Regions from separate parts of the Paenibacillus sp. WLX2291 genome, predicted to be linked through region 1. Evidence: a T-box and tRNA genes for the amino acid it is inferred to sense, from the RefSeq annotation. Region 1 holds a T-box; the other holds one or more tRNA genes.
What was found. A T-box is a leader RNA that pairs with one kind of tRNA and senses whether it is charged. The one in region 1 lies ahead of metG (methionine--tRNA ligase), so its partner is inferred to be a tRNA-Met.
Positions count from the first base shown of each region.

Region 2: it has a tRNA-Met gene. The T-box ahead of metG (methionine--tRNA ligase) is inferred to sense a tRNA for this amino acid. The anticodon was not compared.

Region 1 is NZ_CP176755.1:3,612,216-3,615,475, reverse strand. It holds gene ACDE64_RS15450 (Fur family transcriptional regulator) at 80-607, shown strand; gene yidD (membrane protein insertion efficiency factor YidD) at 613-933, shown strand; T-box leader at 978-1,227, shown strand; gene metG (methionine--tRNA ligase) at 1,319-3,260, shown strand, end outside.
Region 2 is NZ_CP176755.1:4,239,511-4,242,770, reverse strand. It holds rRNA gene ACDE64_RS18140 (23S ribosomal RNA) at 1-1,247, shown strand, start outside; rRNA gene rrf (5S ribosomal RNA) at 1,310-1,426, shown strand; tRNA gene ACDE64_RS18130 (tRNA-Asn) at 1,466-1,541, shown strand; tRNA gene ACDE64_RS18125 (tRNA-Ser) at 1,545-1,636, shown strand; tRNA gene ACDE64_RS18120 (tRNA-Glu) at 1,731-1,802, shown strand; tRNA gene ACDE64_RS18115 (tRNA-Val) at 1,809-1,884, shown strand; tRNA gene ACDE64_RS18110 (tRNA-Met) at 1,907-1,980, shown strand; tRNA gene ACDE64_RS18105 (tRNA-Asp) at 1,985-2,060, shown strand; tRNA gene ACDE64_RS18100 (tRNA-Gly) at 2,119-2,193, shown strand; tRNA gene ACDE64_RS18095 (tRNA-Arg) at 2,197-2,273, shown strand; tRNA gene ACDE64_RS18090 (tRNA-Leu) at 2,296-2,375, shown strand; tRNA gene ACDE64_RS18085 (tRNA-Pro) at 2,381-2,454, shown strand; gene ruvC (crossover junction endodeoxyribonuclease RuvC) at 2,745-3,248, shown strand; gene ruvA (Holliday junction branch migration protein RuvA) at 3,245-3,260, shown strand, end outside.

The DNA of each region.
Region 1 (3,260 bases):
TTCGTGTATAATAGTTATGATTACGAATAGTGTTGATTGTGTACGTAATTGGTTCAGAACGATGACAGGAGGAAGATTCATGCTGTCCACAGAGCAAATTATTGATATTATGTCCAAGCAGGGTCTGCGTATTACCGATCAGCGCCGAACGCTGGCGAAGCTGTTTGCCGAAGCACCGGGCTATCTAACTGCCAAGGATGTATACGAATATATGGAACGTAAATATAGTGGTCTTAGCTTTGATACGGTGTATCGCAATCTTCGTGTTATGCAGGAGCTGGGCGTGTTGGAGCAGATCGTGTTTGAAGATGGAGTGAAATTCAAAAGTCATTGCAGTCAGGATCATCATCACCATCATATGATCTGTTTGCAATGCGAGAAAACGTACCCGATTGCTTTTTGCCCGATGGATATGACGGATATGCCGGAGGAGTTTCAGGTGATTCGTCATAAGTTTGAAGTGTTCGGCTACTGCAAGGAATGTCTGGCACAACAAGCTGGATATAATAGTGAAGAGGGTGTACCCGTCGGTGGTGATGGCAAGGAAGGGCCTGCGCTTCATTTGAAAAAGAAAGCCGTATCCACAGCGGTAGGGAAACATCAGTGAATACATTGCAAAAGTTGAGCCGTCGCGCTGTGCAGGTGCCGATTCACTTTTACCGTAAATGTATTTCTCCCTTGAAGCCGCCCAGTTGTCGCTTCTATCCAACCTGCTCACAATATGCACTGGAAGCGATTGAAGTGCATGGTGTGCTCAAGGGGAGCTGGCTGGCAGCACGCCGGATTAGCAAATGTCATCCCTTTCATCCCGGCGGCATCGATCTCGTTCCGCCACCGCGCCGTTCCCACATCAACCCTGTCCATACAGACAGCGGCGATGAACAGGAGCAGCGCGGCAACCATGAATACAAACAGGACCCGCGGAACGCTTGACAGCTTCGGCGGGTATTCGGTATATTGAGAAACATAGTCATATATGCAATCCAGTGAACGGATAAGTATACGGAATAGGCACAGCACAGAGAGCCGGAATAGCTGCGAACCGGTCTGGAAGCCACTGTAGAACATGGTCCGGGAGGAACTGAAGTCGAGCTACCGCATAACGGTACGTAAGGCTCCAGCGTAAGCCCGCGTTAAGGGTCAGCCTGTATAGGCTGCTGAGCCTGCTTTTGCAAAAAAGTGGGGAAGTTGGGTGGTAACGCGTGAGTACAAGCTCTCGTCCCATTAGGGATGGGGGCTTTTTTGCGTCCATATGCTGCGCGGTACGGTATATATGCTGATCAGAATGCGGATGTATTTTACACAAGGAGGAACAACCATGCCAGAAGAGAAAAACACATTTTACATTACGACCCCGATTTATTATCCAAGTGACAAGCTGCATATCGGTCACGCCTACACAACGGTGGCAGGCGATGCGATGGCGCGCTACAAACGTCTGCGCGGATATGAGGTGCGTTATCTGACCGGTACGGACGAGCATGGTCAGAAGATCGAGCGCAAGGCCGCTGAGAAAGGTCAAACGCCGCAGCAATTCGTCGATGGAATCGTTGAGGGTATTAAGAGCCTGTGGGACAAGCTGGATATCTCTTATGATGACTTTATCCGTACAACCGAAGAACGCCACAAAAAGGTCGTACAGGACATCTTTGATCGTCTGCTAGAGCAGGGCGACATTTACAAAGGCGAATACGAAGGCTGGTACAGTATTCCAGATGAAACGTTCTACACCGAGACTCAGCTGGTTGATGTAGAGCGCAACGATAAAGGCGAAGTGATCGGTGGGAAAAGCCCAGATAGCGGTCACCCGGTCGAACTGGTCAAAGAAGCATCGTACTTTTTCCGCATGAGCAAATATGCCGATCGTCTGCTGAAATATTATCAGGATCACCCGGACTTTATTCAACCGGAATCGCGTAAAAATGAAATGATCAATAACTTTATCAAACCGGGTCTGGAAGATCTGGCTGTATCGCGGACGACATTTGATTGGGGCGTTAAAGTTAAAAACGATCCGAAGCACGTCGTATACGTCTGGATCGATGCACTGTCTAACTATATTACAGCGCTCGGTTATGGCAGCGACAATGAGGAGCTGTTCAACAAGTTCTGGCCGGCAGACATCCATCTGGTTGGGAAAGAAATTGTGCGTTTCCATACAATCTACTGGCCAATCATGCTGATGGCACTGGATATCCCACTGCCGAAAAAAGTATTCGGTCACGGCTGGCTGCTGATGAAAGACGGCAAAATGTCCAAGTCCAAAGGGAATGTCGTTGACCCGGTTACGCTGATCGATCGTTATGGTCTGGATGCACTGCGTTACTATCTGCTGCGTGAAGTGCCATTTGGCTCTGACGGTACATTTACACCGGAAAGCTTTGTAGATCGTGTAAACTCCGATCTGGCGAATGATCTTGGTAATCTGCTCAACCGTTCTGTGGCGATGATCGACAAATATTGTAGTGGCTCCGTGCCTGCCTACAATGGTGTTGTCAACGAAGTGGATGGTAAATTGCAAGAGTTCATCGGCGATACAATCGGCAAGATTGAAACGGCGATGGAAAAACTGGAGTTCTCGGTTGCACTGACTGCGATCAGCCAGCTAATTAGCCGTACGAACAAATATATCGATGAAACGCAGCCATGGGTGCTGGCGAAGGATGAAGACAATCGTCCACAATTGGATTCGGTTATGTTCCATCTGGCAGAAGCGCTGCGCATCATTTCCATCTTGCTGGAGCCGTTCCTGACACGCGCACCGAAGCAGATTCGTCAGCAAATCGGTATTACCGATGGCGAGCTGACAACATGGGAGAGTACTGGTCGTTTCGGTCTGATTCCAGCAGGAACGTCTGTAGCCAAAGGTGATCCAATCTTCCCGCGTCTGGATTCCAAAGAAGAAGTGGCATACATCGTGGAAGCGATGGGCGGCGTACTGAAAACGGAAGCTGAGCAAACGGCGACAACCGAACAGCAAACGGTCACTGCACCAGCTGTAGAAGAAGAGGAATCTACACCAGAAATCAGCATCGACGATTTTGCCAAAGTTGAGCTGCGTGTTGCGCAGGTCATCGCTGCTGAGCCAGTGAAAAAAGCCGACAAGCTGCTGAAGCTGCAACTGGATCTGGGCTTTGAGCAACGTCAGGTCGTATCCGGCATCGCCAAATTCTACACACCGGAAGAACTGGTCGGACGCAAAGTGATCTGCGTGACCAACCTGAAGCCAGTTAAGCTGCGCGGCGAAGAATCCCGCGGTA
Region 2 (3,260 bases), 630 kb from region 1:
ATTCTAAGGCGCGCGGAAGAACTCTCGTTAAGGAACTCGGCAAAATGACCCCGTAACTTCGGGAGAAGGGGTGCCCCGGTAGTGTGAATAGCACGAGGGGGCCGCAGTGAAAAGGCCCAAGCGACTGTTTAGCAAAAACACAGGTCTGTGCGAAGCCGCAAGGCGAAGTATACGGGCTGACGCCTGCCCGGTGCTGGAAGGTTAAGGGGAGTGGTTAGTCTTCGGGCGAAGCTATGAACCGAAGCCCCAGTAAACGGCGGCCGTAACTATAACGGTCCTAAGTAGCGCGAAATTCCTTGTCAGGTAAATTCTGACCCGCACGAATGGCGTAACGATTTGGGCGCTGTCTCAACGAGAGATCCGGTGAAATTTTAATACCTGTGAAGATGCAGGTTACCCGCGACAAGACGGAAAGACCCCATGGAGCTTTACTGCAGCTTGATATTGAACTGGGGTGCGATTTGTACAGGATAGGTGGGAGCCTAGGAAGAGGGAGCGCAAGCTTCCTTGGAGGCGCCGTTGGGATACCACCCTGATCGCATCTGAGTTCTAACCTAGTACCGTGATCCGGTACGGGGACCGTGTCAGGTGGGCAGTTTGACTGGGGCGGTCGCCTCCTAAAATGTAACGGAGGCGCCCTAAGGTTCCCTCAGAATGGTTGGAAATCATTCGAAGAGTGCAAAGGCAAAAGGGAGCTTGACTGCGAGACCTACACGTCGAGCAGGGACGAAAGTCGGGCTTAGTGATCCGGTGGTACCGCATGGAAGGGCCATCGCTCAACGGATAAAAGCTACCCTGGGGATAACAGGCTTATCTCCCCCAAGAGTCCACATCGACGGGGAGGTTTGGCACCTCGATGTCGGCTCATCGCATCCTGGGGCTGAAGTAGGTCCCAAGGGTTGGGCTGTTCGCCCATTAAAGCGGTACGCGAGCTGGGTTCAGAACGTCGTGAGACAGTTCGGTCCCTATCTGTCGTGGGCGTAGGAAATTTGAGAGGAGCTGTCCTTAGTACGAGAGGACCGGGATGGACGCACCGCTGGTGTACCAGTTGTTCCGCCAGGAGCATCGCTGGGTAGCTACGTGCGGACGGGATAAGCGCTGAAAGCATCTAAGCGTGAAGCCCCCCTCAAGATGAGATTTCCCAAGTTTAGTAAGACCCCTTGAAGACGACGAGGTTGATAGGTTGGGGGTGGAAGTGCAGCAATGCATGGAGCTGACCAATACTAATCGGTCGAGGGCTTATCCAAGATTCTAGACACGCGATGGATCGTTTCGGATTCAGTTTTCAGGTGATGAACACATCTGCACGTTTGGTGATGATGGCGGAGGGGTTCCACACGTACCCATCCCGAACACGACCGTTAAGCCCTCCAGCGCCGATGGTACTTGGACCGCAGGGTCCTGGGAGAGTAGGACGTTGCCAAGCGAAACAGCAAGACTAGCCACTCTAGAGAGTGGCGACTATTCCCTGATAGCTCAGTTGGTAGAGCACTCGACTGTTAATCGAGTTGTCACAGGTTCGAGTCCTGTTCGGGGAGCCATATGGAGAGGTGTCCGAGTTGGCCGAAGGAGCACGATTGGAAATCGTGTAGGCGTCACAAGCGTCTCGAGGGTTCGAATCCCTCTCTCTCCGCCAGAAAGATTTGAATATACTATATATTTAATATGTAAAGATCAGGTTGTCTGTTTGTGAAATACATGTTAACATGATGTAGGATGTTTATAAGTAAGGCCCGTTGGTCAAGGGGTTAAGACACCTCCCTTTCACGGAGGTAACAGGGGTTCGAATCCCCTACGGGTCATGAGATGGAGACTTAGCTCAGCTGGGAGAGCATCTGCCTTACAAGCAGAGGGTCGGGGGTTCGATCCCCTCAGTCTCCACCATCTAGATTTTCTTTTTCAACGACGCGGGGTGGAGCAGTCCGGTAGCTCGTCGGGCTCATAACCCGAAGGTCACAGGTTCAAATCCTGTCCCCGCAATGATGGAACCGTGGTGTAGGGGTTAACATGCCTGCCTGTCACGCAGGAGATCGCGGGTTCAAATCCCGTCGGTTCCGCCATTTTCACTTTTGGTTTTCGAACGAAAAGCGGAAATGGACTGAGAAGTACAAGCAAAATGCGGACGTGGCTCAGCGGTAGAGCATCGCCTTGCCAAGGCGAGGGTCGCGGGTTCGATTCCCGTCGTCCGCTCCATTTGCGCCCTTAGCTCAGCTGGATAGAGCGTTTGACTACGAATCAAAAGGTCAGGAGTTCGAATCTCTTAGGGCGCGCCATTATTTTCATATCTTCACACTTGCCGGTGTGGCGGAATTGGCAGACGCGCGCGACTCAAAATCGTGAGGGAAACCGTGGGGGTTCGAGTCCCTTCACCGGCATATATCGGGATGTAGCTCAGCTTGGTAGAGCACCTGGTTTGGGACCAGGGGGTCGCATGTTCAAATCGTGTCATCCCGATACCAAAAACCACTATTCTTTAGGAATAGTGGTTTTTTTGTGTTTTAATTTTATTCATTAGGATGTAGCAAATAAAATTCAGATCATTAAACAAAGCAACATAGCCCGATAGTCAAACTTTCTGATATAATAAAAAAATGATACATATGTTCGCTTATTTCGCTTATGATAGAAGACAAGCAGATTGGGATATGTACGTTCATTATTATGAATTGAAACTAGAGTAAGTGAAGCTGAAGATCGTAGGCGAATATGTAAAGGACACGGATGATTATAGGGGAGAGATGGTTTTGCGTATTATGGGAATTGACCCCGGAATTGCGATTGTCGGTTTCGGTTTTATTGATAAAAATGGTAGTAAGCTGACGCCAGTGCAGTATGGTTGCATTCAAACTGAGGCGCATACGCCGGATGAAGATCGTCTTGTACATGTGTATGAAGGTATGGTGCAGCTGATTGAAAAATATGAGCCGCAGATGGTTGCTTTTGAGAAGTTATTTTTTAGCCGGAATGTGACGACAGCGATGTCAGTCAGTCAGGCGCGTGGTGTAGCAATTTTGGCAGCGGCGCAAAAGGGTTTACCTATTGCTGAATATACACCAATGCAGGTGAAGCAGGCGATTGTCGGTTACGGTAAAGCAGAGAAGCGTCAGGTACAGGAAATGATACGGATGTTTTTGAATTTGCAAAAGATTCCTAAGCCGGATGATGTTGCGGATGCACTAGCTGTTGCTGTATGTCATGCACATTCTTATGTTTTGAATTCCAAACTAAATGAGGTATTGAAAAAATGATTGATTTTCTGC